One region of the Streptomyces sp. NPDC051064 genome, then DNA from elsewhere that is predicted to be linked to it. Evidence: riboswitches for the same ligand, from Rfam matches in the RefSeq annotation. Region 1 holds a riboswitch; each other region holds the start of a gene.

The links. Region 1 has a riboswitch for cyclic di-AMP ahead of ACIBCU_RS20760 (M23 family metallopeptidase). Riboswitches for the same ligand answer to the same signal wherever they lie in the genome.
Region 2: another riboswitch for cyclic di-AMP. It lies ahead of ACIBCU_RS08390 (NlpC/P60 family protein); the one in region 1 lies ahead of ACIBCU_RS20760 (M23 family metallopeptidase).
Region 3: another riboswitch for cyclic di-AMP. It lies ahead of ACIBCU_RS31935 (transglycosylase family protein); the one in region 1 lies ahead of ACIBCU_RS20760 (M23 family metallopeptidase).

Annotation. Positions count from the first base shown of each region.
Region 1 covers NZ_JBITFK010000005.1:558,272-568,495, forward strand. The annotation lists gene ACIBCU_RS20745 (GNAT family N-acetyltransferase) at 1-2,592, opposite strand, end outside; gene ACIBCU_RS20750 (HPr family phosphocarrier protein) at 2,758-3,039, shown strand; gene ACIBCU_RS20755 (GntR family transcriptional regulator) at 3,212-3,910, opposite strand; gene ACIBCU_RS20760 (M23 family metallopeptidase) at 4,133-4,924, opposite strand; cyclic di-AMP (ydaO/yuaA leader) riboswitch at 4,937-5,105, opposite strand; gene ACIBCU_RS20765 (pitrilysin family protein) at 5,297-6,679, opposite strand; gene ACIBCU_RS20770 (M16 family metallopeptidase) at 6,706-8,058, opposite strand; gene ACIBCU_RS20775 (DNA topoisomerase (ATP-hydrolyzing) subunit A) at 8,305-10,224, shown strand, end outside.
Region 2 covers NZ_JBITFK010000002.1:334,096-344,319, reverse strand. The annotation lists gene ACIBCU_RS08400 (M23 family metallopeptidase) at 1-962, shown strand, start outside; gene pcrA (DNA helicase PcrA) at 1,010-3,448, opposite strand; cyclic di-AMP (ydaO/yuaA leader) riboswitch at 3,707-3,867, shown strand; gene ACIBCU_RS08390 (NlpC/P60 family protein) at 3,866-5,026, shown strand; gene ACIBCU_RS08385 (hypothetical protein) at 5,088-5,441, opposite strand; gene ACIBCU_RS08380 (NlpC/P60 family protein) at 5,797-6,867, shown strand; gene ACIBCU_RS08375 (GNAT family N-acetyltransferase) at 6,880-7,635, shown strand; gene ACIBCU_RS08370 (response regulator transcription factor) at 7,649-8,344, opposite strand; gene ACIBCU_RS08365 (PspC domain-containing protein) at 8,341-9,639, opposite strand; gene ACIBCU_RS08360 (PspC domain-containing protein) at 9,815-10,224, shown strand, end outside.
Region 3 covers NZ_JBITFK010000010.1:255,180-265,403, forward strand. The annotation lists gene ACIBCU_RS31930 (transglycosylase family protein) at 1-941, shown strand, start outside; cyclic di-AMP (ydaO/yuaA leader) riboswitch at 1,232-1,403, shown strand; gene ACIBCU_RS31935 (transglycosylase family protein) at 1,404-2,096, shown strand; gene eno (phosphopyruvate hydratase) at 2,428-3,714, shown strand; gene ACIBCU_RS31945 (septum formation initiator family protein) at 3,809-4,279, shown strand; gene ACIBCU_RS31950 (DUF501 domain-containing protein) at 4,368-4,913, shown strand; gene ACIBCU_RS31955 (Ppx/GppA phosphatase family protein) at 4,946-5,887, shown strand; gene ACIBCU_RS31960 (NAD(P)/FAD-dependent oxidoreductase) at 6,336-7,739, shown strand; gene ACIBCU_RS31965 (class I SAM-dependent methyltransferase) at 7,992-9,296, shown strand; gene ACIBCU_RS31970 (ABC transporter permease) at 9,356-10,224, opposite strand, start outside.

The DNA of each region.
Region 1 (10,224 bases):
CGTGTCGCCCAGGAGCTCGGAGGGCGCGCCGGCCAGGCCGAAGGAGAGGACCGCACCGGCGGCAGCGTCGATGGACGCCCTGACGACGGTGTCGACACCCCTGGGCGCCATGGCCTGGACGACGGGCCGGAGTTCGGCGGGCGTGCCCAGCAGATCGGTCAGTTCGTCGTACGCCCGGCGCAGCGCGTCCTCCCCGGCGAGATCGAGCCGGACACCACCGAGGTCGGCGCGGTGCCGGAGATGGGGGGCGGTGGTCTTGAGGGCCACCGGGTAGCCGATCTTCTCGGCGGCGGCGACGGCTGCCTCCCGATCGGGGGCGGGGAGCGCGGGCCGTACGGTGACGCCGTAGCGGGCGAGCAGCTCGCGGGCCTCGTCATGGGTCAGCGGACGGCCGCGCGGGCCGGGGCTCGGGCCGAGCAGCGTCTCGATCAGCGCGGCGGTCCCGTGCTCGTCGATGGTGTCGTCCAGGAATTCGGGCACCCTGCCGGGGGCGGCCGCCTGGCGCCGCCACTGGGCGTACTTCACCGCCTCGGCGAGCGCGCGGACTGCTCGCTCGGCGGCGGGGTAGGCGGGGATGCGCCCGGCGGCGCAGGAGCCGCCCGTACTCCTGTCGGGCGCGGTCGGCACCGGGGCGCCTGTCTCGTCCGCCGGGGGGGCGGGGGCGGGCGGGCTCGGGGCTGCCGCGGGGCCGGCCGGCCGCCGGGTCGCGCGCGGGGCGGCCGTGCTCGTGGCGGCGGCGAGGGCCTGCGCCAGGCCGCCCATCTCCACGTGCACCACGGCCACGGGCTTGGCGGGGCCGTGGGCCGCCGCCTCGCGCAGGGCGGCGGCCAGGACCTCGCCGTCACCGGTCTCCGCCTCGCCGTTCTCCCCCACCCAGGGGATCGCGGTCACGATCACGGCGTCGCACGTCCGGTCGGCGAGGGCCTCGGCCAGCGCGTCCCGGAAGTCCTGCGGGCTCGCGACCGTGGTGAGGTCGCGGGGCGGGCGCGGGCGGAGCCCTTCCGCCATGCAGGCGTCGTAGGCGAGGAGGCCGAGCGACTCCGAGTTGCCCAGGATCGCCACGCGGGGGCCGTCCGGCAGGGGCTGGCCGGCGAGGAGGAGACCGACGTCGACCATCTCCGTCACGGTGTCGACGCGGATCACGCCCGCCTGGCGCATCAGCGCGGAGACCGTCGCGTCGGGGATACGGCTGACGGGCACCGCGTGGCCCGGCGGATTGGATCCGCTGTGCCGGGCGCCCTTCACCACGACCACCGGCTTCACGGCGGCCGTCCGGCGGGCGAGCCGGGTGAACTTGCGCGGGTTGCCCAGTGATTCGAGGTACAGCAGGGCGACATCGGTGTCCTGGTCCTCGTACCAGTACTGAAGGAAGTCGTTGCCGGAGACATCGGCGCGGTTGCCCGCGGAGATGAAGGCCGACAGCCCGGCGCCCCTGCGGTGGAGACCGGACAGGACGGCGATGCCGATGGCGCCGGACTGGGTGAAGAGCCCGATGCGCCCGGCCTGGGGCGACTCGGGGTCGAGGGAGGCGTTGAGGCGGACCGTGCCGGACGTGTTGATGATGCCGAAGGCGTTCGGGCCGATGATCCGCATGCCGTAGGAGCGTGCCTGCCGGACCAGTTCCCGCTGCCGTTCCCGGCCTTCGGTGCCTCGCTCGGCGTAACCGGCGGAGAGGACGACGAGGCCCTGGACGCCGTTCTCGCCGCAGTCGGCCACGACCTCGGGCACCCGGTCGGCCGGAACGGCGACGACCGCGAGATCGACCCGCTCGCCGGTCTCGCCCACCGAGCGGTGCGCGGGCACCCCGTCGACCGTTCCCGTATCGGCGGCGAAGGAGGTGTTCACGGCGTACGTGCGCCCGGTGAAGCCCGAGCCCAGGAGGTTGCGCAGCACGGTCCGGCCCACACCGCCGGGCGCGCGGCCGACGCCGATGACCGCGACGGAGCCGGGGGCCAGCAGGCGCTGCACGGAGCGCGCCTCGGCCCGCTGCTCACGGGCGCGCTGGACGGCGAGGGACTCGGCCGTGGGCTCCAGATCGAGGGTGAGATGGACGGAGCCGTCCTCGAAGCTGCGCTGCTGGGTGAAGCCGGCGTCCCGGAACACCTTGATCATCTTGTTGTTGGCGGGCAGCACCTCTGCGGCGAAACGGCGGATCCCCCGCTCCCTGGCCACCGCCGCGATGTGTTCGAGGAGGGCGGACGCCACGCCGCGGCCCTGGTGGGCGTCCTGCACGAGGAAGGCGACCTCCGCCTCGTCGGCGGGGGCCGAGGCGGGCCTGCCCTGCTCGTTGATCCGGTCGAAGCGGACGGTGGCGATGAACTCGCCGCCGATCGTGACGGCCAGTCCCACCCGGTCGACGTAGTCGTGATGGGTGAAGCGGTGCACGTCACGGGCGGAGAGACGCGGATACGGGGCGAAGAAGCGGTAGTACTTCGATTCGTCGGACACCTGCTCGTAGAAGCTGACCAGCCGCTCGGCATCGTCCGTGGTGATGGGCCTGATCCGCGCGGTGCCACCGTCGCGGAGTACCACGTCCGCCTCCCAGTGGTCGGGGTACGCGTGATGCGGACTCTGCTCCGGAGTGGGCTCCATGGGCAAAGCCTACGGCTCGTGGCACCGGTAGCGGCGGGATCTCGACAGGGGCACGCTGGGGGTGCCGGCGGACGGCGGGCAGGCCGGTGACGGTGCCGGGCACGGCAGCGCGCACTGCATGAGAGACTGGTCTAGACAACCCATTGTTACGTGAAGGGCAGAACCATGGCTGAGCGCCGCGTCAACGTCGGTTGGGCCGAGGGCCTGCACGCCCGCCCCGCTTCCATCTTCGTCCGTGCCGCCACGGCCTCCGGCGTCCCCGTGACGATCTCCAAGGCCGACGGCAACCCGGTGAACGCCGCCTCCATGCTCGCGGTGCTCGGCCTGGGCGCCCAGGGCGGCGAGGAGATCGTGCTCGCATCCGAGGCGGACAACGCCGAGGCCGCCCTGGACCGTCTGGCCAAGCTGGTCGCCGAAGGGCTCGAGGAGCTCCCGGAGACCGTCTGATTCCGGCCACTTCGAACCGGATTTTTTTCTGCGAAAAGCCGCGGCACCCCCGACCGGGAGCCGCGGCTTTTCCGTTTCCCGAAGCGGAGCGGACAGAGCTCCGGAAAGAATGGATCAGGGCAGCAAAAAGAAAGCCCTCCGATAATTACTCTCTTTGTATACGGCGCAATTGTTAATGACGGACTCCCCCGATGTTTACGGGGTGTTGCGAAGTCCTCACCCGGGCCTGGCCGGGCGTGTGCCCCGGCGCGAGCCGCAGTCGGTGGGCCGCTGTCGCCCGCTCGGCGTGCTGGATGGCGAGCGCCCTGGCCCGCTCCGCGTCGCGGCGGGCGACGGCGTCGACAAGAGCGCCGTGCTCGGCCCAGGAGTCCGCGGGGCGGACCGGCTGCTCGACCGCGTACATCCAGGCGATCTTGTGCCGGAGCTGGGTGAGCAGAGCGATCAGCGCGGGGCTCCCCGAGGCCTGCGCCAGCGTCTCGTGGAACCAGCCCCCCAGGGAGCGCAGGTCCTCCCCCTCGCCCCGGCGCACCCGCTCCTGGCCCAGCCTGACCAGGCCGCGGAGCACCTTGAGATGCGCCTCGGTGCGGCGCTGCGCCGCGCGCGCGGCCCCGAGGGGCTCCAGGAGCATGCGTATCTCCAGGAGGTCGGCCGCCTCCTGCTCGGTGGGCTCGGCGACACAGGCACCCGCGTGCCGGCGGGTGACGACGAACCCTTCGGACTCCAGGGTGCGCAGCGCCTCGCGTACCGGGACGCGGGAGACGCCGTATCGACGCGCGAGCACCTCTTCGGTGAGGCGGCTGCCGCGTTCGAAGACACCGGAGACGATGTCGTCACGGATTGCCGTGCATACCGAATGCGCGGGAATGCGCATGTCCGAACCTCCGCCTTAATCCCCGCGAAACGCGGCCGATCGACGCCTGTTCTGTGACTCTATTGCAACCGGCCGGAATTTCCGATGGCGGGGTGGAATCCATGGATATCTTTTGGCCAGGGAGCACTTCCGCGGGGGCTATGGCACGCATCTGCCCCGGGGCACGGCGAAGGCCCCGGCGGGTGCCGGGGCCTTCGTCGGAGATCGCGGTGCTGCGTGGGGTCAGACCTGGACGCCGTGGGCGCGGAGGTAGGCGACGGGGTCCATGTCCGAGCCGTACTCGGGGGTCGTCCGGGCCTCGAAGTGCAGATGCGGCCCGGTGGAGTTGCCTGTCGAGCCGGAGAGGCCGATCTGCTCGCCGGAGCCGACGCTCTGGCCGACGGAGACGCCGATCGAGGAGAGGTGGCCGTACTGGGTGTACGTGCCGTCCTTCATCCTGAGCACGATGTTGTTGCCGTAGGCGCCACCCCAGCCGGCCTCGACGACCGTACCGGCGCCGACCGCGACGACCGAGGTGCCGGACGCGGCCTGGAAGTCCACGCCGGAGTGGGAGCCGGAGGACCAGAGCGCGCCACCGGACTTGTAGCCGGTGGTGACGTGGGAACCGGCGACCGGGAGGTGGAAGGCGTTGAGCCGGGCGCGCTCGGCGGCGCGGGCGGCGCGCGCCTTCTCCTCGCGGGCCTCCTTGGCGCGGGCCTCCGCCTTGCGCTTGGCCTCGGCCTTCGCCTTCGCCTTGGCCTTCGCTTCGGCCGCGGCCTTCGCGGCGACGTCGGCCTGGTGCTTCTGGGCCTTCGCCTGAGCCTCGATCTGGGCGGCGAGGGTGGTGTCGAGGGCGACCGTCTGGGTCAGGCCGGTGCTGCCCGCGGTGACCTCGGAGTCCGCGGCGAGGGCCGGGGAGGCCGTGGCACCGAGTACGCCGGTGGTGGCCAGGGCGGCGACGCCGGCGACCCTGGCACTCTTGCGCGTCAGGCGGCTCGGGGCACGGTGCTTCCCGGTGGCACGGATGAACGCCATGGAGGGGCTGGTCCTTTCCTTCCTTCTCGCCTACCGGGTTAGCTGACGGGTTCGGAGCAGGAAGGTCTCCTACGGGCCCCTGAGCCTCCGACGAGGTACAGGGATCCGATTCACCCCAGGGACTTCATGGGTCCCCGGCTCCCCAGGCTCGCGCCTGACGGGGACTCGGCGATGGCTGTCCGGCGCCGCGGGCGCGGCAATCGTCCGGCGGACAGCCGCGCCGACGCTAGATCGGGAGACTTTCCCCCGCCAAACGGAAAGGGCCTTTTGTCGCACATCCCACAGGACGAATTGCTACCTTCTCTGCAATACGGACAAATGACGGAACCCCGGCGGAAGTACAGCCGCCGGGGTCCGTCATGTCCGGTTCTTTCAGCCGCTGACGACCGACACCTCACCGATACCGAGCGCCTCCACGGGCTCCTTGATCTGAGCGGCGTCCCCGACCAGGACGGTGACCAGCCGGTCGACCGGGAACGCGTTGACCACGGCGGCGGTCGCCTCGACCGTGCCGGTGTCGGCCAGGCGTGCGTACAGCTTCGCCTGGTAGTCGTCCGGGAGGTGCTGCTCCACCTGGTCGGCCAGGGTGCCCGCGACGGACGCCGCCGTCTCGTACTTGAGCGGGGCGACGCCCACGAGGTTCTGCACGGCGGTCTCCCGCTCGGCGTCGGTGAGCCCCTCGGCCGCGAGGGTGCGCAGGACCTTCCAGAGGTCGTCCAGCGCGGGACCGGTGGACTCGGTGTCGACGGAGCCGCTGATGGCGAGCATCGCGGCACCCGCCGCCCCGGACGAGGAACCGGGCGCCGTCGAGCGCAGCACCTGTCCGAAGGCCCGGACGCCGTAGGTGTAGCCCTTCTCCTCACGCAGCACGCGGTCCAGCCGGGAGGTCAGAGTGCCTCCCAGGCAGTACGTGCCGAGGACCTGGGCGGGCCACACGCTGTCGTGCCGGTCCGCGCCGATCCGGCCGATCAGCAGCTGCGTCTGCACGGCTCCCGGACGGTCCACGATGACCACACGGCCGGTGTCGTCCGCGGTGATCGGAGGCACGGGCCGGGCCTGGCCGGCATTGCCCGACCAGTCACCGACGGTGTCGGAGAGCAGCGCGTCCAGGTCCACGTCGGTGAGGTCGCCGACGACGACCGCCGTCGCCGTGGACGGGCGCACATGGGCGTCGTAGAAGGCGCGTACGGCGGCGGCGTCGATGCGCCGGACCGTCTCCTCGGTGCCCTGGCGCGGGCGTGACATCCGTGCGGTGGCGGGGAAGAGCTCCTTGGAGAGCTGCTTGGCCGCGCGCCGGGCCGGGTTGGCCTGCTCGTGCGGGATCTCGTCGAGGCGGTTGCCCACCAGGCGCTCGATCTCGCTCTCCGCGAAGGCCGGGGCCCGCAGAGCCTCTGCGACCAGGCCGAGGGCCTTGGTCAGCCGGGAGACCGGTACCTCCAGGGAGACGCGGACACCCGGGTGGTCCGCGTGGGCGTCCAGCGTGGCGCCGCACCGCTCCAGTTCGGCGGCGAACTCCTCCGCGGAGTGCTTGTCCGTGCCCTCGGACAGCGCGCGCGCCATGATCGTGGCCACACCGTCCAGTCCCTCGGGCTCCGCGTCCAGCGGGGCGTCGAGGAAGATCTCCACGGCGACGACCTGCTGGCCGGGCCGGTGGCAGCGCAGCACGGTCAGCCCGTTGGGCAGGGCGCCGCGCTCGGGCGCGGGGAAGGCCCAGGGCCTGGCCTCGCCGGCGGTCGGCTGCGGGTGGTACTCCATCGCTACTCCAGTCACGGCGGCGTCGGTCACTTGTCGGCCCCCTCGGGCGCGTCGGTGCCCTCGGTCTCGTCGGCCGGTTCGACCGGCTCGTAGACCAGGACCGCACGGTTGTCGGGGCGCAGGTGCGCCCGGGCGGCTGCCTTGACCTCGTCGGCCGTCACTTCGAGCACACGGCCCACCGCGGTCAGGGCGAGCTGCGGGTCGCCGAACAGGACGGCGTAACGGCACAGTTCGTCCGCGCGGCCGGCGACCGTGCCGAGACGGTCGAGCCACTCGCGCTCCAACTGCGCCTGAGCGCGTTCCATCTCCTCCGGCGTGGGGCCCTCCTCGGCGAAGCGGGCCAGCTCCTCGTCGACGGCCGCCTCGATCTGCGGCACCTCGACGCCACCGGACGTCTTGACGTCCAGCCAGCCGAGCGACGGCGCGCCGGCCAGCCTGAGCAGCCCGAATCCGGCGGCCACCGCCGTACGGTCGCGGCGCACCAGCCGGTTGTGCAGGCGCGACGACTCGCCGCCGCCGAGCACGGTCAGGGCCAGGTCCGCGGCGTCGCACTCGCGGGTGCCGTCGTGCGGCAGCCGGTAGGCGGCCATCAGCGCACGCGCGGGGACCTCCTCCTGGACCACTTCGCGCAGCTGCTCGCCGATGATGCCGGGCAGCGTGCCGTCGCGCGGGGGCTGCTTGCCGTCGTGCGAGGGGATGGAGCCGAAGTACTTCTCGATCCAGGCGAGCGTCTGCTCCGGGTCGATGTCCCCGACCACGGAGAGCACGGCGTTGTTCGGCGCGTAATACGTACGGAAGAACGCCTGCGCGTCCTCCAGCGTCGCCGCGTCCAGGTCGGCCATCGAGCCGATCGGCGTGTGGTGGTACGGGTGGCCGGCCGGGTAGGCGAGAGCGGTGAGCTTCTCGAAGGCCGTGCCGTACGGGACGTTGTCGTAGCGCTGGCGGCGCTCGTTCTTCACGACGTCCCGCTGGTTCTCCATGGACTCCTCGTCGAGCGCGGCGAGCAGGGAGCCCATCCGGTCGGCCTCGAGCCACAGGGCCAGCTCCAGCTGGTGCGTGGGCATCGTCTCGAAGTAGTTGGTGCGTTCGAAGCTGGTCGTGCCGTTCAGGGAACCACCGGCCCCTTGCACCAGCTCGAAATGCCCGTTCCCCTTGACCTGGCCGGAGCCCTGGAACATCAGGTGCTCGAAGAGGTGAGCCAGACCCGTGCGCCCCTTGACCTCGTGGCGGGAGCCGACGTCGTACCAGAGGCAGACCGCGGCGACGGGGGTCAGATGGTCCTCGGAGAGCACCACGCGCAGGCCGTTGGCCAGACGGTGCTCGGTCGCCGTCAAGCCGCCGGAACCGGCCTGGGCTGTGGCCGTGTGACCCATGGGCATGTACGTCCCTTCGATCGGTACAGGATTTCCTGCCGGACCTGCCACTCTAGGCAAGCGCACGGGCACCTGGCGAAGTTCCCGCCGGGTGATTGTTGTCGTAGATACTGCCGTGAACGGGGGCTCCGCGGAGGCCCTGAGGACCGCTTCGGACGGGTCGAGGTCGGTGTTGTCAGTACGGCGGGCCACAATGGTCCGCGTCAGAACCTGAGGTTGCCCGACAGAATCTGTGAAGGAGTCGCAGCCGCGATGGCCCGCCGCAGCACGAAAACCCCGCCGCCGGACGACTTCGAGGAGAAGATCCTCGACATCGACGTCGTCGACGAAATGCAGGGCTCCTTCCTCGAGTACGCGTACTCGGTGATCTACTCCAGGGCTCTGCCCGACGCCCGCGACGGCATGAAGCCCGTACACCGCCGCATCGTGTCCCAGATGAACGAGATGGGGCTCCGCCCCGACCGCGGCTACGTGAAGTGCGCACGCGTCGTCGGCGAAGTGATGGGCAAACTGCACCCGCACGGTGACGCGTCGATCTACGACGCACTGGTGCGCATGGCACAGCCGTTCTCGATGCGCCTGCCCCTCGTCGACGGGCACGGCAACTTCGGCTCGCTGGGCAACGACGACCCGCCGGCCGCCATGCGGTACACCGAGTGCCGGATGGCCGACGCCACGTCGCTGATGACGGAGTCGATCGACGAGGACACCGTCGACTTCCAGTCGAACTACGACGGCCAGGAGCAGGAGCCGGTCGTCCTCCCGGCCGCGTACCCGAACCTCCTGGTCAACGGCGCTTCCGGTATCGCGGTCGGCATGGCGACCAACATGCCCCCGCACAACCTCGGCGAGGTCATCGCCGCCGCCCGCCACCTCATCCGGCACCCGGGCGCGGACCTCGAGACGCTGATGCGCTTCGTCCCGGGTCCCGACCTGCCCACCGGCGGCAGGATCGTCGGTCTCGGCGGCATCAAGGACGCCTACGCCGCCGGACGCGGCACGTTCAAGATCCGCGCCACGGTCGCCATAGAGAGCGTCACGGCCCGTCGCAAGGGTCTCGTCGTCACCGAACTGCCCTTCACCGTCGGTCCGGAGAAGGTGATCGCCAAGATCAAGGACCTCGTCGGTTCGAAGAAGCTCCAGGGCATCGCGGACGTCAAGGACCTCACCGACCGGGCGCACGGTCTGCGTCTGGTGATCGAGGTCAAGAACGGCTTCGTGCCGGAGGCCGTGCTGGAGCAGCTCTACAAGCTGACGCCGATGGAGGAGTCCTTCGGCATCAACAACGTCGCGCTGGTCGACGGACAGCCGCTCACCCTGGGGCTCAAGGAGCTCCTCGAGGTCTATCTCGACCACCGCTTCGACGTGGTGCGCCGGCGCAGCGAGTTCCGCAGGACCAAGCGGCGTAACCGGCTGCACCTGGTCGAGGGCCTCCTCGTGGCGCTGATCGACATCGACGAGGTCATCCGGCTCATCCGGGACAGCGACAACTCGGCGCAGGCGAAGGAGCGCCTGATGGAGCGCTTCTCGCTGAGCGAGATCCAGACCCAGTACATCCTGGACACCCCGCTGCGCAGGCTCACGCGCTTCGACAGGATCGAGCTGGAGAGCGAGCGCGACAAGCTCACCGAGGAGATCGCCCAGCTGACCGCGATCCTGGAGTCGGACGCCGAACTGCGTAAGCTGGTCTCGGCCGAACTGGCCGCGGTGGCGAAGAAGTTCGGCACCGAGCGGCGCACGGTGCTGCTGGAGTCGGCGGGTTCGCAGGTCGCCTCGGTGCCGCTGGAGGTCGCGGACGACCCGTGCCAGGTGCTTCTCTCCTCGACCGGCCTCCTGGCCCGTACGGCCAACGCCGAGCCGGTCCCCCAGGCCGAGGACGCCAGGCGCACGAAGCACGACGCGATCGTCTCCGCCGTCCCCGCGACGGCGCGCGGGGACGTGGGCGCGGTGACGTCCACCGGACGGTTGCTCCGGCTCTCGGTGATCGACCTGCCGCAGCTGCCGGACACCCATGCCGCTCCGAACCTGTCGGGCGGTGCCCAGATCTCGGAATTCCTGACGCTGGAGCCGGACGAGGAGCTGATCTGCCTCACCACCCTCGACGAGGAGCCGCAGGGCCTGGCCATCGGCACCCTGCAGGGCGTGGTGAAGCGCGTGGTGCCCGACTACCCC
Region 2 (10,224 bases), on a different contig from region 1:
TCCACGACCTCCACGGCGCCCAGGACCCGCACGACTCCCCCGGCTCCCACGACCACGCCGGAACCGCCGGGGACGGGATCGCACAGACCGACCCGTACGCCGAGGCTCTCGAAGCCCGCGGTGAGCCCGAGCCGCTCTCGGACGTCGTCGACGTGACCGCGGAGTCCGCGTCCGTGGCCGCATCCGCCCGCCCCGTGAACCGTTCCGCCGCCCCGCGCGGCGGCCGGGGCCGGCGCCGTACCCCCGCGAAGCGCTCGGCGCTCCTCACCGTCGCCGTCCCCTCCGCCTGCGTCATGAGCGTCGCGGGCATCGCCGCGGCCTCGGTGAGCGGTGTCGGCGGAGGCGAGGAGACGAAGGACGAGACCGCGTCCATGGCGGCCGCCGACACGGTCAAGCCGGCCGTGGCCAACAACAAGCTGGACACCCAGCTCGCCAACCTCAGCGCCGACGCCGAGAACTTCGCCGACCGCGCCAGCCGCACCCAGGAGCGCATCGACCTGAAGGAGCGTCAGGCCGCCGAGAAGAAGAAGCGCGAGGAGGAGGCCGCGCGCCGCGAGGCCGCGCGTCCCAAGTTCATGCTGCCCGTGAAGCAGCACGGCCTCAGCGCCACCTACGGCCAGGCCGGTGTGAACTGGATGTCCGTCCACACGGGCATCGACTTCCCCGTCTCCTACGGCACCCCCGTCATGGCGGCGACCGACGGCACGGTCCGCACCCAGTGGAACAGCGCCTACGGGAACATGGCCATCGTCACCGCGGCCGACGGCACCGAGACGTGGTACTGCCACCTCAGCACCACCAAGATCCGCTCCGGCTCGGTCAAGGCGGGCGACGTCATCGCCTACTCGGGGAACTCCGGCAACTCCACCGGCCCGCACCTGCACTTCGAGGTACGGCCCGGTGGCGGCTCCGCGATCGACCCCATGCCCTGGCTCCGCAGCCACGGCATCAACCCGAACTGAGTCCGGCCGTCACATGAGGGCTGCCCCCCTGTGACGGCCGGCCCGGGTCAGAGCTTCTCGACCGGCGCGTAGCGCAGCAGCAGCTTCTTGGGCCGCTCGTCGCCGAAGTCGACCGTCGCCTTCGCCTGGTCGCCGAACCCCTCGACCGCCGTCACCGTGCCCAGGCCGAACTGGTCGTGCGTGACCCGGTCCCCGACCACCAGCGTGACCACCGGCTTCTCGGAGGTGCGCCGGGTCGCGAACCCCGACGGCCCGGACTTCGAGCGCGACGAGGACAGCGACGACGTGATGCCGGACGTCGGCCCCGCCGGAGCCGCCATCGGCCCCTTGCGCTTCCACTCCAGGTGCTGGTCCGGGATCTCCTCCAGGAACCGCGACGGCGGGTTGTACGAGGGCTGCCCCCACGCACTCCTCATCGACGCCCGGGTCAGATACAGGCGCTCCCGGGCGCGCGTGATGCCCACGTAGGCGAGCCGGCGCTCCTCCTCCAGCTCCTTCACCTGTCCCAGCGCGCGCATGTGCGGGAAAACGCCGTCCTCCATGCCCGTCAGGAACACCACGGGGAATTCGAGGCCCTTCGCGGTGTGCAGCGTCATCAGCGTGACGACGCCGGAGCCGTCCTCGTCCTCGTCGGGGATCTGATCGGCGTCGGCGACGAGCGCGACCTTCTCCAGGAACTCGGCGAGGGTGCCCGCACCCTCCTCCTCCGCCCGCTCCTGCTCGAATTCGAGAGCGACGGACGCGAGCTCCTGGAGGTTCTCGATACGGGTCTCGTCCTGCGGGTCGGTGGATGCCTGGAGTTCGGCGAGATAGCCGGTCCGCTCCATGACGGCCTCCACCACGACCGCCGGGCCGGCGCCGGACTCCACGATCGTGCGGAGCTCCTCCATCAGCGTGTTGAACCGCTTCACGGCGTTCGCCGACCGGGCCGCCATGCCGTACGCCTCGTCCACCCGGCGCAGCGCCTGCGGGAAGGAGATCTTCTCGCGCATCGACAGGGCGTCGATCATCGCCTCGGCCCGGTCGCCGATGCCCCGCTTGGGCACATTGAGGATGCGGCGCAGCGGGACGGTGTCCTCGGGGTTGGACAGCACCCGGAGGTAGGCCAGGACGTCCCTGACCTCCTTGCGCTCGTAGAAGCGCACTCCGCCGACCACCTTGTAGGGCAGTCCGACGCGGATGAAGATCTCTTCGAAGACACGGGACTGGGCGTTCGTGCGGTAGAAGACGGCGACGTCGCCCGCCTTCGCGTCCCCGGAGTCCGTCAGCCGGTCGATCTCGTCGGCGACGAACTGCGCCTCGTCGTGCTCGGTGTCCGCGACGTAGCCGGCGATACGGGTGCCGGCGCCCGCGTTCGTCCAGAGGTTCTTGGGGCGGCGGCTCTCGTTGCGCTCGATGACGGCGTTGGCGGCGGAGAGGATCGTCTGTGTGGAGCGGTAGTTCTGCTCCAGCATGATCGTGGTCGCGTCCGGATAGTCCTCCTCGAACTGGAGGATGTTGCGGATGGTCGCGCCGCGGAAGGCGTAGATCGACTGGTCCGCGTCACCGACGACGCACAGCTCGCCCGGGGCGTCGTCCTCGCCGGCCGGGCCCACCAGCTCGCGCACCAGGGTGTACTGGGCGTGGTTGGTGTCCTGGTACTCGTCGACCATGACGTGCCGGAAGCGGCGGCGGTAGTGCTCGGCGACGTCGGGGAACGCCTGGAGCAGGTGGACCGTCGTCATGATGATGTCGTCGAAGTCCAGGGCGTTGGCCTCGCGCAGCCGCGCCTGGTAGAGCGCGTAGGCCTGGGCCAGCGTCTTCTCGAAGCCGTCGGCGGCCTGACCCGCGAACGTCTCCTCGTCGATCAGCTCGTTCTTCAGGTTCGAGACCTTCGCCGTGAACGACTTCGGCGGGTAGCGCTTCGGGTCGAGGTCCAGATCGCGGCAGACCAGCGCCATGAGCCTCTTGGAGTCGGCGGCGTCGTAGATCGAGAACGAGGAGGTGAAGCCCAGGCGCTTCGACTCACGGCGCAGGATCCGCACACAGGCGCTGTGGAAGGTCATGACCCACATGGCGTTGGCGCGCGGGCCCACGAGGTCCTCGACGCGCTCCTTCATCTCGCCGGCGGCCTTGTTGGTGAAGGTGATCGCGAGGATCTGCCCCGGATGGACCCCTCGCTCGGCCAGCAGATGGGCGATCCGGTGGGTGAGCACCCTGGTCTTGCCCGAGCCGGCCCCGGCGACGATGAGCAGGGGGGACCCGGCGTGCACGACGGCGGCACGCTGCTCGGTGTTCAGCCCTTCGAGCAGCGCGGCGGAGTCGGTGACGGGGCGCGGGGCACCGTCGCGGTAGTAGGCGTCACGCGGCGGCGGAGGCGCGTCGAAGACGTCCTCGAAGAGGCCCTCCGGCACCGCTTCGGGCGCGTGCTCCTCGGGGGGCGGCGGGGGGCCGTCCTCCGCTTGCTGGAGGCCGGTCAGGAAACTGTCGTCAAAGAGGCTGCTCATCGCCTCACGAGTCTAGGCGGCCGCACCGACAGCCCGGGGCCGCATCGGCGACAAGGGCCCCGGACCGTGTGCGTAACGAGATCATCCACCCACAGAACGTGAGATTCCAGGGTGGTTCCCCGGCCCGTGGACCGCCACCCGGAAAAGGTCACGAAAATGTATCGGGCATATCGAACATCAACCTTCACAGGGACACCACGGGTTGGCTAGCGTGCTCCGACGGGTGCCCCGTACCCCCTTGAGGCGAACCGCGCCACACGGGCACCCCCGCCGAATCCGTACCCCCCGAAGGGTGTCCGGAACCGGGGACCCACACGCAGCACCGGGGTGAATCGGTCCGTCTCCACCGGACCGTAGGGCAGCCTTCCGTTCCGCCCGAACCCGACAGCTAACCCGGTAGGCGGTCCACGGAAGGAGATGCCGGCCTTGGCGTCGCATCGCAAGCCGCGCACCCGGGTGCGCACCACCACCCCCGCCGTCGGTCTCACGACCGCGGCGCTCGCCTCCGTCACCCTGCTCTCCACGCAGAGCGCGACGGCAGCCCCCGCCGAGCCCAAGCCCAGCATCGAGGAAGTGCAGAAGAAGGTCGACGCCCTGTACCGGCAGGCCGGCACCGCGACGCAGCAGTACAACAAGGCGAAGAGCGCGTCGGCCGAGCAGCGCTCCAAGGTCGACGCGCTGCTGGAGGCCGCGGCGAAGCGGGCCGACAAGCTCAACGAGACGCGCCGGGAGCTGGGCAACTACGCCGCCGCGCAGTACCGCAGCGGCTCGATCGCCCCGACGGCGACGTTCTTCCTCGCGGACGACCCGCAGTCGTACTTCGACCAGGACCAGCTGATGGCCCGGATGACCAGCCAGCAGCAGAAGGCGGTCGCCGACTTCCGTACGCAGCAGAAGGAGGCGGCGGCGAAGCGCGTCGAGGCGACGAAGAGCCTGGAGACGCTCACCGAGTCGCAGGCCACGCTGCGCACCAGCAAGCAGCAGGTGCAGACGAAGCTCACCGAGGCCCGCTCGCTGCTGTCGGAGCTGACCGCCGAGGAGAAGGCGCGACTCGCGGAGCTGGAGCGCGAGAAGGAGGCCGAGGCCAAGCGCAAGGCCGAGGAGCTGGCCCGGCAGCAGGCCGCGAAGGAGAAGGCCGAGCAGGCCGCCAAGGAGGAGGCCGCGAAGGAGGATGCCGGCTCGGGCACCGGCACGGAGACCGGCGGCACGGGCTCCGACAGCGGCTACGCCTCGAAGGCCGAGAAGGTCCTGGCCTTCGCACGCGCCCAGATCGGCAAGCCGTACGTCTGGGGGGCGACTGGCCCGTCCTCGTACGACTGCTCCGGGCTCACCCAGGCGGCCTGGAAGGAGGCGGGCGTCGATCTGCCCCGCACCACCTGGGACCAGGTCGAGGTCGGCACCCGGGTGGCCACGGCGGATCTGCAGCCGGGAGACCTGGTCTTCTTCTACGACGACATCAGCCACGTCGGCATCTACAAGGGCGACGGCATGATGATCCACGCGCCGAAGCCGGGTGCGAACGTCCGCGAGGAGTCGATCTACTACATGCCGATCTACGGCAGCGTGCGCCCCGCGTGACGCGCGGCAGCACCACCGGCGGGCGGGCCCGGGGCACAGCCCCGGGCCCGCCCGTGCGCGCTCAGGTCCAGAGCGTGGCGATGAAGATGTTGGCGACCGTCAGCCCGCCGACGGCGGCGAACGCGCCCTTGCCGACCTTCTCCTCGTCCCGCTTCACGTAGACGAGCGCCAGGACCACGATCAGGACCAGCAGCTTGACGCCGATCTTGACGTTGTTCACGCTCTGGTCGTCGGCCTGGTTGAGCCCGACCAGGGCGACACCCGTGACGAGCATGGTGAGCGCGCCGTGCAGCATGGCCGGGACGAAGCATGCCGTGCCTGCCCCCATGGCCTTCATCTGGGTCAGGAAGCCGCCCAGCAGGGAGGCGATACCGATGATGTGCAGGGCCACGAAGACATTGATGAGTACGTCCATGGCCGCAGCCTAACCGCGGCCATATCACCACTCTTCGGCCAGGTACGACTTACTGATGAGTTCCCCCGGACCCTGCGCGGATTGCCGGACTCCGGTTGATTTTTCCGGTCAACCGACGGAAACGAAACAGCATATGAGGGCAATAGCTGTCATTACACCTCTTCCCTGTGCGCCGGGTTTAGCGTCCCTCCCAGGTGACCGGCTCTGCACCACCGCCCCCGTACCGGGCGGCTCCCGGTCGCCCCGCCAGGAATCCGGCGGCGGGCCACTCCCCCCTGTGGTGACCCGCCGCCGGACCCCGGCGGGCCCGCGGCACCCACCGACGGGCAGTCGAACGGAAGGACGCACCACCCCCGTGGCCGCCCATCGAGAAGCCGCTCACCGCAAGCCCAAGCAGCGTCTGTTCACCGGGCCTGCTGCCCGCACAGCAGCCACCCTCGCCCTCGCCGGGGCCGCGACCGCGACCGCCCTCGAAGGCGCCGCCCAGGCCGACCCCCAGCTCACCCCGGCCCAGGTCGAGGCCAAGGTCGACCGGCTCTACCACGACGCCGAGGTGGCCACGGAGAAGTACAACGGCGCGAAGGAGGAGGCGGCGGCCTCCGAGAAGTCCCTCGAAGCCCTCCGGGACGAGGCCGCCCGCAGGACCGAGCGTCTCAACGCCTCGCGCGACGCCCTCGGCTCGTTCGCCACCGCGCAGTACCGCAGCACCGGCATCGACCCCGCCGTCCGGCTGGCCCTCTCCTCGGACCCGGACGAGTATCTGGAGCGCGCCTCCTACGAGGACCGGGCGGGCGACCGCCAGGCCGGTGCGCTCCAGGGCGTACGCCGACAGGTCAGCGACATCGCCCAGCTGCGCGCCCGGGCGAAGGACGAGCTGGAGGTCCTCGCCTCACGCCGGGCCGACCTGAAGAAGCACAAGGACGCGGTCCGCACCAAGCTCGCCGACGCCCGGAAACTCCTGGCCGGCCTCACCGCCGAGCAGCGCGCCGGCTACGAGCGCTCGGCCGACGCCGCGCACGGCGGCAGCGCCGCCCGGGCCGGCCGGGGTGCCCCACGCGGTTCCGTGGCCGCCCCCAACGCCCGCGCGGCACAGGCCGTCGACTTCGCGTACGGGGCGCTCGGCAAGCCGTACGTCTGGGGCGCCACCGGACCCGCGTCCTTCGACTGCTCCGGCCTCACCCAGGCCGCCTGGCGCGCGGCGGGAGTCTCCCTGCCCCGTACGACGTACACCCAGATCAACGCGGGCCAACGCGTCTCCCGGTCCGAACTCGCCCCGGGCGACCTGGTCTTCTTCTACTCCGGGGTCACCCACGTCGGGCTCTACATCGGCGGCGGCCAGATGATCCACGCCCCGCGCCCAGGTGCCCCCGTCCGTATCGCGCCGATCAGCGAAATGCCTTTCGCGGGAGCGACACGGGTCGCATAGGCTCCCGGGCCCATGGACACCGCCATCCAGCATTACGCCCGTACGCTCGCTCTCCGCTCGCCGGACCACTACCGGGTCGGCCCCTTCACGGTGCGCCACAACCCGGGCTGGGAGCTGAAGTTCGCCAACTACGCCATCCCCGACCAGGGGGCCGAACCCACCGCACAGGACGTCGCCGACCTGGTCGCCGCGTTCCGTGAGCACGACCGGCTGCCCCGGCTGGAGTTCCTGCCCGCCTGGGCGCCCGCAGTCGAACCGGCCCTGCTGGCGGCCGGTTTCACCGTCGAGAACCGCGCACCCGTCATGGCCTGCACCGCCGACGGCCTGCTTACGCCCAAGCCGGTGGACGGCCTCCGCATCGCCGAGCCCGTCACCGACGCGGAGTTCACCTCCGCGGCCGCCGTCCAGCACACCGGTTTCGGCGGGGAGGGCGGCCCCGACGACGGCGAGATCGCCTGGCTGCGCCGGGCGACGGAGAGCGGCGGCGTCTCGGGACTGGCCACCGTGGACGGCCGCCCCGCCGGCGCGGGCGGCTGCTCGCCCCCGGCCGACGGCATCGGCGAACTGGCCGGTCTGGCCGTCGCCGACGCCTTCCGCCGCAGGGGCGTCGGTGCGGCGCTCTCCGCCTGGCTGACCCGCACGGCATTCGAGCGCGGCTTCCACACCGTATGGCTGGAGCCGGGCGGTCCCGACGTCGAGCGGATCTACGCGGGCGTCGGCTACCGCAGGACCGGCGAGAAGCTCAACATCTCGCTCGACCCCGCCTGAGCACGGGCCGGGCTCAGACCAGCCGTCGCGCCGTGGCCCACCGGGTCAGCTCGTGCCGGTTGGAGAGCTGGAGCTTGCGCAGCACGGCCGAGACATGGGACTCGACCGTCTTCACCGAGATGAACAGCTGCTTGGCGATCTCCTTGTACGCGTACCCCCGGGCGATCAGCCGCAGCACCTCGCGCTCGCGCTGCGTCAGCCGGTCCAGGTCCTCGTCGACCGGCGGGGCGTCCGTCGAGGCGAACGCGTCAAGGACGAACCCGGCCAGCCTCGGCGAGAACACCGCGTCGCCCTCCTGGACCCGGAAGACCGAGTCGACGAGGTCGGTGCCGGTGATGGTCTTGGTGACGTAGCCGCGTGCGCCGCCACGGATGACGCCGATGACGTCCTCGGCGGCGTCCGAGACGGACAGCGCGAGGAAGCGCACCGGGTTCTCGACGCCGCCCATCATCGGGGCGCAGCGCCGCAGCACCTCGACACCGCCGCCTCCCGGGAGGTGGACGTCGAGAAGGACGACCTCGGGACGGGTCGCAGTGATCACGGTGACCGCCTGATCGACGTCGGCGGCCTCGCCGACGACCTCGACCCCGGTCTCCTCGGTGCGGCCGATCTCGGCCTGGACGCCGGTGCGGAACATCCGGTGGTCGTCGACGAGCACGACCCGTACCCGGCGCTCCGGGCCCCCGGTCGCTTCGGTGTTCTCGGTCATTCGCTCGCCCTCTCCATCTCCAGCTCGACTTCCGTGCCCCCGCCGGGCGCCGAACGCAGCCGCGCCGTGCCGCCGTTGCGCTGCATCCGGCCGATGATTGATTCTCGTACGCCCATCCTGTCGCCCGGAACGGCGTCCAGGTCGAATCCCGGCCCCCGGTCCCGTACGGAGACGAAGACCGTGCGGCCCTCGACCTCCGCGTAGACCTGGACGGCACCGCCCTCGCCACCGTACTTGGCGGCGTTGACCATCGCCTCGCGTGCGGCCTGCATCTGCGCCGCCAGCTTCTCGTCGAGCGGGCAGTCGCCGACGACGACGACCTCCAGCGGGACCCCGTGCATGTCCTCCACCTCGGCGGCGGCCCGCTTGACCGCCTCGGCGAGGCTCGCCGGCTCCTCGGCCTCCTCCTTGCCGGTGCCCTCCGGGTTGTACAGCCAGTTGCGCAGCTCGCGCTCCTGGGCGCGGGCGAGCCTGCGGACCTCGCCGCCGTCGTCCGCGTTGCGCTGGATCAGCGTGAGCGTGTGCAGGACGGAGTCGTGGACATGGGCGGCCACCTCGGCACGCTCCTGGGCCCGGATGCGCATCAGGCGTTCCTCGGAGAGGTCCTGTGTCATCCGCACGAGATAGGGGCCCGCGAGCAGCGCGATCCCGGTGAGTACGGCGATGGCGGCGGTCAGCGCGGTGCCGAGCTGGGCCGCCGAGCCCCGCACCACCATGAAGGCGGCGAGGCCGAGGCCGACGAGCGCGACGCCCGCCAGTCCCCGGGCCAGTTGCAGCACACGGCGGCGGCGGCCGACCTCCATCCAGCGGGCGCGGCGCGCGTTGTCGGCCTGGCGCCACACCAGGACGGAGCCCGCGCCTATCAGCAGCGCGGGCCAGACGTAACGGTCCGCCTTGCTGCCCATGTCGACGTTGCCGACGAAGACCATGGCGCCGACGAGCAGCGCGACGAGGGCGAACACCTGGCCCTTGTCCGGCTTGCGGAGTCTGCGCCGGCCGTCCGGGGCGGTCTCGAAGAGGGACCGCTCCACCCCGCCCATCCCGCCGCCCCCGCCGACCCCGAGCGGTACGACGATCCAGAACACCGCGTAGAGCAGGGCGCCGAGGCCGTCCGCGAAGAACAGTCCGAGGAAGACGAACCGGACCCAGGCGACGGGCAGCCCCAGATGTCCGGCGAGCCCGCGCGCGACACCGCCGAGCATCCGCCCGTCGGCGCTGCGGTAGAGCTTGCGCGGCGCCGGCTCCTCCGGGTCCTGGGCGTGGGAGCTCGGGGCTCGGGTCGTGGCTGCTGGCATGTACCGATCGTCACACGTTCCGGCGGGCCGCGGCATCAGGGTCTGCCCGGACTCGACCCTGAGGAGGCCACAGGGTGACCGGGCGGGCACCCACCGGCCTCCGGGACGCAATATCAGGGATCGGCCAGGGTCGTCGCGGGTCCCACAAGGGCGTACGGGCCGTCACCATGGAGCCATGACCGTTCCCCAGGACGCCTCCCCCGGCGTCACACCGCCCCCCGAGCCGGCACCGCGGCTGCAGCGCAGCCCGCGGCAGAAGGTCGTGGCCGGGGTGTGCGGCGGGCTCGGCCGGTACTGCGACGTGGACCCGGTGATCTTCCGGATCGTGCTGGGTGTCCTCGCTGCGACGGGCGGCATCGGGCTGATCTTCTACGGCTTCGCGTGGCTGCTGCTCCCGGTGGAGGGCGAGGACGAGAACGAGGCGCGCAGGCTGCTGTCGGGCCGGGTCGAGGGCGCCTCGCTGATCGCACTCGTGCTGGCCCTGGCGGGCTGCGGGCTGCTGCTGTCGATGCTGCACAACGGCGGGATGCTCGCCTTCGCCGCGATGCTGTCGCTGACCGTGATCGGCTTCTCGGTCTGGAGCCG
Region 3 (10,224 bases), on a different contig from region 1:
AGGCACCCGCCATCGTCGTCGCTGCAGGCGTCACCGGATCGGCCATTGCCATCCCGCTGCTCGGCGCGGGCGGCGCACAGGCCGCCGACGCGTCGACCTGGGACCGGGTCGCCGAGTGCGAGAGCGGTGGCATGTGGAGTGCCGACCTCGACAACGGCTACTACGGTGGCCTGCAGCTCTCGCAGGACACCTGGTCGGCCTACGGTGGCACGGCGTACGCGCCGCGCGCCGACCTCGCCAGCCGCTCGCAGCAGATAGCGGTCGCGGAGAAGATCCTGGACGACAAGGGACCGCAGGCGTGGGCCAGCTGCTCGGTGATCTCCGGGCTCTCCCTGGACGAGGGGCTGCCCGGCGTCGACCCGGGCGGCGAGGAGTCCGCCGAGCCCTCGGCCGAGCCCTCGGATTCCGCGACGCCGTCCGGGACGCCTTCCTCCGACGCGACCGACCCGGCGGACAGCTCGGACGACGCCGCCACCTCGGACGACTCCGACGCGAAGGGCGAGGCGGGCCGGGACGCGTCCGACGGCAGGACGGGCGAGGGTGACGAGGCCGGCACGACGCCGTCCGCCACTCCGTCCCCCGAGGCCTCCGGGACGTCCGGCGCCCCGAAGGGCGGCACGGAGGAGGGCGGCAAGCACCGCGGCACGCCGGCCCCTGAGGCGACCGCCAGGACCGGCCAGGACGACGGGCGCGAGTCCGGCCGCCACGCCTCGCGCGGTGAATCCGACGCGCGTCAGGGCGCGGAGGGGACGTACACCGTCCGCGAGGGCGACAACCTCTGGGCGATCGCCGACGCGCAGGAGCTTCCCGGCGGCTGGACCGCGCTCTACGCGGCCAACGAGGACGAGCTGGGCTCCGACCCGGACCTGATCCTTCCCGGCCAGACCCTGGACCTCGGGGCGGACGCGCAGGGCAGCCGGGCGGAGGCCGCCACCAACTGATCAAAAGCGTGAAAACACCCCGAAAGAGGGGGTAGTTCAGAGGCCTATGTCCGCTTATGCGTAAGTGAGACATGGGTCTCTTTGCTTCAACTGGTGCGTCCGGTCCGCCCGCTCCGTCCATATTGGCTCCGACCTGCGAAAACGACCCTCCACGTGGGGGCGTTACGGGCTGATTAGTCGTTATGTCCATCTTTGAATGTGGGGGTTGCGTGTGTTTACGGTCGGAGCCGCTCGCACCGCGGGCACCTTCGACCGTCACGCCGAATCCTGCCGTCGGCCGAAGGGAACCGACGCGTAAAGCGCCGTAGGCAGGAGCGGGGGACCCAGGTAAGCGCCGGACCCGGCCGTCGGAAGACGGGCGGAGACACGGCTAGGGGTGAAGTCGTCCGAAAGTGAGGGCGACCGGGCAACTCACAGGCCCGAACCCGACAGCTCACCTCGTAGGCGTCGGTGAGGAGAACCATGCTGCTTTCCAGCAAGGGCAAGCACCGTCGCCCGTCCAAGGCCGTCCGTGTCGCGACCCTGGCCGGTGTCGCCGGTGCCGCAGTCGCCGTACCGCTGATGGGCGCGACCGGCGCCTCCGCCGCCTCCGTCGACACCTGGGACGCCGTCGCCCAGTGCGAGTCGGGTGGCAACTGGTCCATCAACACCGGCAACGGCTACTACGGCGGCCTGCAGTTCTCGCAGTCCAGCTGGGCGGCCGCCGGCGGCACCCAGTACGCCTCCCGCGCCGACCTGGCCACCAAGGACCAGCAGATAGCCGCCGCCGAGAAGCTCCTCGACCTTCAGGGCCCGGGCGCCTGGGCCTGCGCCGGCGCCGGCGGTCTGACGAACGACGGTGTGGACCCGGGTGTCGACACCGGCTCCGCGAAGAACGGCGACACGGCCCCGCAGGCCGCGCCGGAGCGCAAGGCCGAGCAGCCCACCACGCGCAGCGAGAAGCGCACGGCTCCCGAGAAGACCGTCACCACCCCCACCGGTGAGAAGGTCGAGAAGGGTGACGGCGAGTACAAGGTGAAGTCCGGCGACACCCTCAGCAAGATCGCCGACGCGAAGAAGGTCAAGGGTGGCTGGCAGAAGCTGTTCAAGCTGAACGACGACATCGTCGACAAGGCCGACCTGATCTTCCCGGGTCAGCAGCTCCACCTGAAGTAGTCGGAACCCGAAGCAGTCGGTAGTACCCCGGGGTCTTCCTCCTGCCCCGGAGCCCGGCCCGGCGCGCAGACCCCCCGCGCGCCGGGCCGGGCCGCGTCCGGACCCTCCGACGGGGTGTGGACGCGGGCTCGCCGTAAGGGTGAGTGTTCAACTGTTGTGGTTACTCGTCAGTAGAATTCTGGAGCTTTGCCCGGAATGCAGGCCCTTGGGTCCTTTTTCGTCCCAGGGGACGGGCGGACGGCCGACGGAGCGCGCCGAGCCGGTTAGGCTCGTGGCGCAAGGCCACAGTGACCCTGCACAACCAGTGTCAGATCCCAGAAGGAGATGCCTCGTGCCGTCCATCGACGTCGTCGTAGCCAGGGAAATCCTCGACTCCCGGGGCAACCCCACCGTCGAGGTCGAGGTTGGCCTCGACGACGGCAGCACGGGACGTGCTGCTGTTCCGTCCGGCGCCTCCACCGGTGCGTTCGAGGCCATTGAGCTTCGCGACGGTGACCCCAACCGCTACCAGGGCAAGGGCGTCGAGAAGGCCGTCCTCGCCGTGATCGAGCAGATCGGCCCGGAGCTCGTCGGTTACGACGCCACCGAGCAGCGCCTCATCGACCAGGCGATGTTCGACCTGGACGCGACCGAGAACAAGGCCTCCCTCGGCGCCAACGCCATCCTCGGTGTCTCGCTGGCCGTGGCGCACGCCGCCTCCGAGGCCTCCGACCTCCCGCTGTTCCGCTACCTCGGCGGCCCGAACGCGCACCTGCTGCCCGTTCCGATGATGAACATCCTGAACGGCGGCTCGCACGCCGACTCCAACGTGGACATCCAGGAGTTCATGATCGCGCCGATCGGCGCCGAGTCCTTCTCCGAGGCCCTGCGCTGGGGTGCGGAGATCTACCACACCCTGAAGAAGGTCCTGAAGACCAAGGGCCTGTCCACCGGTCTCGGTGACGAGGGCGGCTTCGCCCCCAACCTCGAGTCCAACCGCGCCGCCCTCGACCTCATCCTCGAGGCCGTCAAGGAGGCCGGTTACGTCCCGGGCCGCGACATCGCGCTCGCGCTCGACGTCGCCGCGTCCGAGTTCTACAAGGACGGCGTCTACGAGTTCGAGGGCAAGTCCCGTTCGGCGGCCGAGATGACCGAGTACTACGAGGAGCTCGTCTCCGCGTACCCGCTGGTCTCCATCGAGGACCCGCTGTACGAGGACGACTGGGCGGGCTGGAAGGTCATCACCGACAAGCTCGGCTCCAAGGTGCAGATCGTCGGCGACGACCTGTTCGTCACCAACCCCGAGCGCCTCGCCCGTGGCATCGAGGAGGGCTCGGCCAACGCCCTGCTCGTCAAGGTCAACCAGATCGGTTCGCTGACCGAGACCCTGGACGCCGTCGAGCTGGCCCAGCGCAACGGCTTCAAGTGCATGATGTCCCACCGCTCCGGTGAGACCGAGGACGTCACCATCGCCGACCTCGCCGTCGCCGTGAACTGCGGCCAGATCAAGACCGGTGCCCCGGCCCGCTCGGACCGCGTCGCCAAGTACAACCAGCTGCTGCGCATCGAGGAGATCCTCGACGACGCCGCCGTGTACGCCGGTCGTTCGGCGTTCCCGCGGTTCCGCTTCGAGGGCTGACAGCCCGAGTCCGGAGCACCAGCCTCCGTCCGTCCCCGCATCCGGTCCCGTACCGTGTGCGGGGACGGACGTGCGTAACGGGGAGGCGTGAGACATGGCCGGGAAGGACCGCGACCGGTTCTCCACCGCGACCAGGCTGCGGCTGCTCGGTGAGCAGACGGCGGCCCGCGTCTACCGGTCCCAGAACCGCCGCCAGGCCCGCCGTTCGCGGCTCACCGGGCGGGCCGCGTTCCTGGCGCTGATCGTCTGCTCCCTGGTGGTCGCCCTCGCGTATCCCATGCGGCAGTACATCTCCCAGCGCGACCAGATCGCCGATCAGGAGAGGCTCTCGCGGGAGGCGCACGAGCGGACCGAGGAGCTGCGTGACGAGAAGGCGCGGCTCAAGGACGACGCGTACATCCGCCGTCTCGCGCGCCAGCACCTGCACTACGTGCTGCCCGGCGAGACCGGTTATACGGTGGTCGACCCGGACGCGGCCGAGGTGCGCCGGGGGGAGCCGGGGGCGACGGGGCGGCCCTGGCACTCGAACCTCTGGGACGGCGTCGACAGCGCGGACCGCGAATGACCCCGTCCCGGCACCGGGTTCCGTACCCGCGCCGCGTCTTCTCCCCGTACCGATTCATACAGTCCGACCGATGACATTCAAGGCAGGCATGGACACGCCCCCTCCGCAGACCGAATCCACCACGCCCACCGCCGCGGACATCGCCGCGTTCGAGCTCCAGCTCGGCCGGCCGCCGCGCGGGCTGCGCGCCATCGCGCACCGCTGCCCCTGCGGCAACCCGGACGTGGTCGAGACGCAGCCCCGTCTGGAGGACGGCACGCCGTTCCCGACGACGTATTACCTGACCTGTCCGCGTGCCGCGTCGGCGATCGGCACGCTGGAGGCCAACGGGGTCATGAAGGAGATGACCGAGCGGCTCACCACGGACCCGGAGCTGGCGGCCGCCTACCGCGCCGCGCACGAGGACTACATCGCGCGCCGTGACGCCATCGAGGTCCTGGAGGGCTTCCCGAGCGCGGGCGGCATGCCGGACCGGGTGAAGTGCCTGCACGTCCTGGTCGGCCACTCGCTGGCGGCGGGCCCCGGGGTCAACCCGCTGGGCGACGAGGCGATCGCGATGCTGCCGGAGTGGTGGGCGAAGGGGCCGTGCGTCACACCGTGCGGCTCCGACGACGCCGGGCCCGACGCTTCCTGATCCGCCGGTACACGTACAACCACAGGAGCCCCATGACCCGCGTTGCCGCCATCGACTGCGGTACCAACTCCATCCGCCTGCTCGTCGCCGACGTGGACCCCGCCACCGGAGAGTTCACCGAGGTCGACCGCCGGATGCGGATCGTCCGGCTCGGCCAGGGCGTCGACCGGACCGGCCGGCTGGCCCCCGAGGCGCTGGAGCGCACCTTCGACGCCTGCCGCGAGTACGCGGAGGCGGTCAAGGAGCTCGGCGCCGAACGGATCCGGTTCGTCGCCACGTCCGCCTCCCGCGACGCGGAGAACAGCGACACGTTCGTCCGCGGCGTCCTGGACATCCTGGGGGTCGAGCCGGAGGTCGTCACGGGGGACGAGGAGGCGCAGCTCTCCTTCGACGGCGCCACCAAGGAACTGGTGGGCAGCGACCACCTGGAGAAGCCCTACCTCGTCGTGGACATCGGCGGCGGCTCCACCGAGTTCGTCGTCGGTGACGACCGCGTGCGCGCGGCCCGGTCCGTGGACATCGGCTGCGTACGCATGACGGAGCGTCACCTGGTCCTGGACGGGGCCGTGGTGGACCCGCCCACGCCCGACCGGATCGCCGCGATCCGCGCGGACGTCGGGGCCGCCCTGGACCTGGCCGAGGAGAGCGTGCCGATCTCCTCCGCGGCGACGCTCGTCGGCCTCGCCGGGACGGTCACCACCGTCGCCGCCATGGCGCTCGGGCTCGAGGAGTACGACTCCGAGGCGATCCACCACTCCCGGGTCTCCCTCGCGCAGGTCCGGGAGATCACCGCGCGGCTGCTCGCCTCGACGCACGAGGAGCGTGCGGCGATCCCCGCGATGCACCCGGGCCGGGTCGATGTGATCGCCTCGGGGGCGCTCGTCCTGCTCGCGGTGATGGAGCGGACCGGTGCGCGGGAGGTCGTCGTCAGCGAGCACGACATCCTCGACGGGATCGCCTGGTCGGCGGCCTGATCACCGAGCGGGCCCCGGTGCGGCGAGGTGGCGCTCAAACGCTTTCCGGCCTGCACCTTTGAGCTGGTGGAGCCCTCTCCGGACCCGTTCGGAGAGGGCTTTCGCGAGGCCGCCCGACGAACTTCGTGAACTTCTTCACAAGGAATTCGGCCCTACCGGGCGAAGTTCTGCTCCTGGAGGGCGGTACGGGCCGCCCGGAGGCCCGCGCGCGTGTGCCGCGGGAGCGTTTCGGGGGTGTGGCGACGGCATGTCCCCGGCGGGTGGTTCATCTTGCCGAAGGGCTCAAGGGCCAGCTCACAAGTGGTGAACAACGTTCGCCGGAGCGTCGTGGTTCCCCGTTCGCACCATGACCTGGGTCACGTGGGCGGCGAAGTGTAGCAGAGGGTGGCGCATACCTTGTGAAGGGGCTCACGAGCATGCCCCCCTAGGGGGGTGGATACTCGATGGCATGAGCACCACGGAGCGTCCCAGGATCCTCGTTGTAGGCGGTGGGTACGTAGGCCTGTACGCAGCTCGTCGCATTCTGAAGAAGATGCGGTATGGAGAGGCGACCGTCACGGTCGTCGACCCGCGCTCGTACATGACGTACCAGCCCTTCCTCCCCGAAGCTGCTGCCGGCAGCATCTCGCCTCGGCATGTCGTCGTCCCGCTGCGACGCGTGCTGCCGAAGGCAGAGGTTCTCACCGGCCGTGTCACGACCATCGATCAGGACCGCAAGGTCGCCACGGTCGCGCCGCTCGTCGGCGAGGCCTACGAGCTGCCCTTCGACTACCTGGTCATCGCGATGGGCGCGGTCTCCCGCACCTTCCCGATCCCCGGCCTCGCCGAGCAGGGCATCGGCATGAAGGGCATCGAGGAGTCCATCGGTCTGCGCAACCACGTCCTCGAGCAGCTGGACAAGGCCGACTCGACGACCGATGAGGACGTCCGCCGCAAGGCGCTGACGTTCGTCTTCGTGGGCGGCGGCTTCGCCGGCGCGGAGACCATCGGCGAGGTCGAGGACATGGCGCGCGACGCGGCGAAGTACTACACGAGCGTGAAGCGCGAGGACATGCGCTTCATCCTGGTCGACGCCGCCGACAAGATCCTTCCCGAGGTCGGCCCGAAGCTGGGTGCGTACGGCAAGGAGCACCTGGAGAGCCGCGGTGTCGAGGTCTACCTCTCGACCTCCATGGACTCCTGCGTCGACGGCCACGTGGTGCTGAAGAACGGCCTCGAGGTCGACTCCAGCACGATCGTGTGGACGGCCGGCGTGAAGCCGAACCCGGCGCTGGCCCGCTTCGGTCTGCCGCTCGGCCCGCGTGGTCACGTGGACACCTCCGAGAAGCTCCAGGTGCAGGGCACCGACTACATCTGGGCCGCGGGCGACAACGCCCAGGTGCCGGACATGGTCGGCCGCCGCGCCGGTAACCCGAACGCCTGGTGCCCGCCGAACGCCCAGCACGCGCTGCGTCAGGCGAAGGTCCTCGGCGACAACGTCATCTCCGGCATGCGGGGCTTCCCGCAGAAGGAGTACAGCCACGCCAACAAGGGTGCGGTCGCCGGTCTCGGCCTGCACAAGGGCGTCGCGATGATCGTCATGGGCAAGGTGAAGATCAAGGTCAAGGGCCGTCTCGCCTGGTACATGCACCGCGGCTACCACGGCATGGCCATGCCGACCTGGAACCGTAAGATCCGGATCTTCGCGGACTGGACGCTGGCGATGTTCCTGAAGCGCGAGGTCGTCTCGCTCGGCGCCATGGAGACGCCGCGCGAGGAGTTCTACGAGGCCGCCAAGCCGAGCCCGGCTCCCGTCGCGGCCAAGGCCGACGGCGACAAGAGCACGACCGGCGAAAAGGCCAAGGCCTCCTAGCGCCTGTACGGAACCGAAGGGGTCGTCCGCCATCCGTGGTGCGGGCGGCCCTTTCGGCGTTTCCGGACCCCGTCAACTAGATGGCAAGTGCAGCTATTTTGCCGTTCCATTGCCCGGGATTGGGATGGCGCGGGCGTGGGAAGACGTTGACGCTGGTGTACCTCGCTGCGGCCCCGAGGTGTCGCGGCCCGGTTCGGGTGCGTATATGCGAATTTAGGCACGTTCGGAAACACCACCACGGAGGTGTGCACCATGGCCGACGCCGCATCGCGGCTGACCGCTCTTGCCGAAGAGTTGCTGGGAGACCCCCTGCCCGTCCGGATCCGGGCCTGGGACGGCAGCGAATCCGGGCCGCCGGGTGCCCCCGCCCTGGTCCTGCGTCACCGCCGCGCCCTGCGCCGACTGCTCTGGAAGCCGGGCGAGTTGGGCCTCGCCCGCGCCTGGGTGGCCGGCGAGATCGACGTCGAGGGCGACCTGTACGCGACCCTGGACGCCCTGGCCTCGCTCCTCTGGGAACGGGGTGCCGACGCGAAGGACTCCGTCCACCCCGTCCGCAACCCCAGGGTGCGGGCGTTCGCCCGCGGCCTCGTCCAGCTGGCCGGGCCCTATCCGCCGCCGCCCCCGCCCGCCGAGGAGGTCCGCCGCCGCACCGGGCCGCTGCACACCAAGCGCCGGGACAAGGAAGCCATCAGCCACCACTACGACGTGGGCAACGACTTCTACGCCATGGTCCTCGGCCCCTCCATGGTCTACTCCTGCGCCTACTGGCAGGAGGGCTCCACCCTGGAGGACGCCCAGCGCGACAAGCTCGACCTCGTCTGCCGCAAGCTCGCGCTCAAGGAGGACGACCGCCTCCTCGACGTCGGCTGCGGCTGGGGCTCCATGGCCATCCACGCCGCCCGTGAGTACGGCGCCCGCGTCACCGGAGTGACCCTCTCCACCGAACAGGCCGCCTTCGCCCGCAAGCGCATCGCCGAGGAGGGCCTCACCGACCGCATCGAGATCAGGGTGCAGGACTACCGGGACGTCAGGGACGGCCCGTACGACGCCATCTCCTCGATCGGCATGGCCGAGCACGTCGGCTCGGTCCGTTTCCGGGAGTACGCCGACGACCTCTACGCACTTCTGAAGCCCGGAGGCCGGCTGCTCAACCACCAGATCGCCCGCCGCCCCGAGAAGGACGAGTCGGCCTACCACGTCGACGACTTCATCGACGCCTACGTCTTCCCCGACGGGGAGCTCGCCCCGGTGGGCCGCACCGTCGCCACCCTGGAGGAGGCCGGCTTCGAGGCCCGGGACGTCGAGGCGATCCGGGAGCACTACGCACTGACACTGCGTCAGTGGGTGGCCAACCTGGAGAAGCACTGGAAGGAGGCCGTGCGGGCCACCTCGCCCGGCCGGGCCAGGGTGTGGCGGCTCTACATGGCCGCCTCGGCGCTCTCCTTCGAGCACAACAAGATCGGCGTCAACCAGATCCTCGCGGTCCGGCCGCGGGACGGCGGGGGGTCGGCCATGCCGCTCCGTGCCCGCGACTGGACGGCGTCGGCGAACGCCTGACCCGGGAACGCCGAAGGGCCGGTACCCGCAGCTGCGGGTACCGGCCCTTCGGCGTACGCCTACTCCGTCTTGATCGCGGTCAGCATGTTCAGCTTCGCGCCGCTCCGGGCCGGCCACAGCGAGGCCAGCACACCCACGAGCCCTGCCAGCACCAGGAAGAGCGCGAGCCGGTCCCACGGGATGACCAGGGCGTAGCCCGGGATCGAGGCGGACAGGCTCTTGCCGATCGCCCAGCCGAGGAACGTACCGAGGCCCACCCCGACCACCGCTCCGAAGAGCGAGATGACGACGGCCTCCAGCCGGATCATGCGCTTGACCTTGCGCCGGTCGAGACCGATCGCCCGCAGCATGCCGATCTCCTGCTGGCGCTCGAAGACCGACATGGCCAGCGTGTTGACGACTCCGAGTACGGCGATGATCAGGGCCATGGCCAGCAGCGCGTACATGATGTTCAGCGCGGTGTTGATGAACCCGCCGAACATGTCCCGGATGCCCTGGCGGTCCACGACGCTCATCGCCGGGTTGTCGCCGAGCGCCTCGATCACGGCCTTCTCGTTGGCGTCGCTCTGGCCGCCGTCCATGGTCAGCCAGACCTCGCGGATGTCGGAGAGGGACTCGTGCGGGTCGGCGACGTCCTCGGGGATCAGGACCGGGGAGAGGAACTCGTTGCCCTCGTAGAGAGCGCCGACCTTCAGGGTCTCCTTCTTGTCGTCCTGGAACGTCACGGGGAGGCTGTCGCCGGTCTTCCAGCCGTGCGACTTCGCGGTCTTGCGGTCGACGGCGATCTCGCCGTCCTTCAGCGACGACAGCGAACCGGAGACCGTCTTCAGGTTGAAGACCTTCTCGACATCGCCCGGGGTGACTCCGGAGGCCGAGACGACCTCGTCACCGACGGAGGGCCAGAGGGACCGCTGCGGGGATGCCGCCG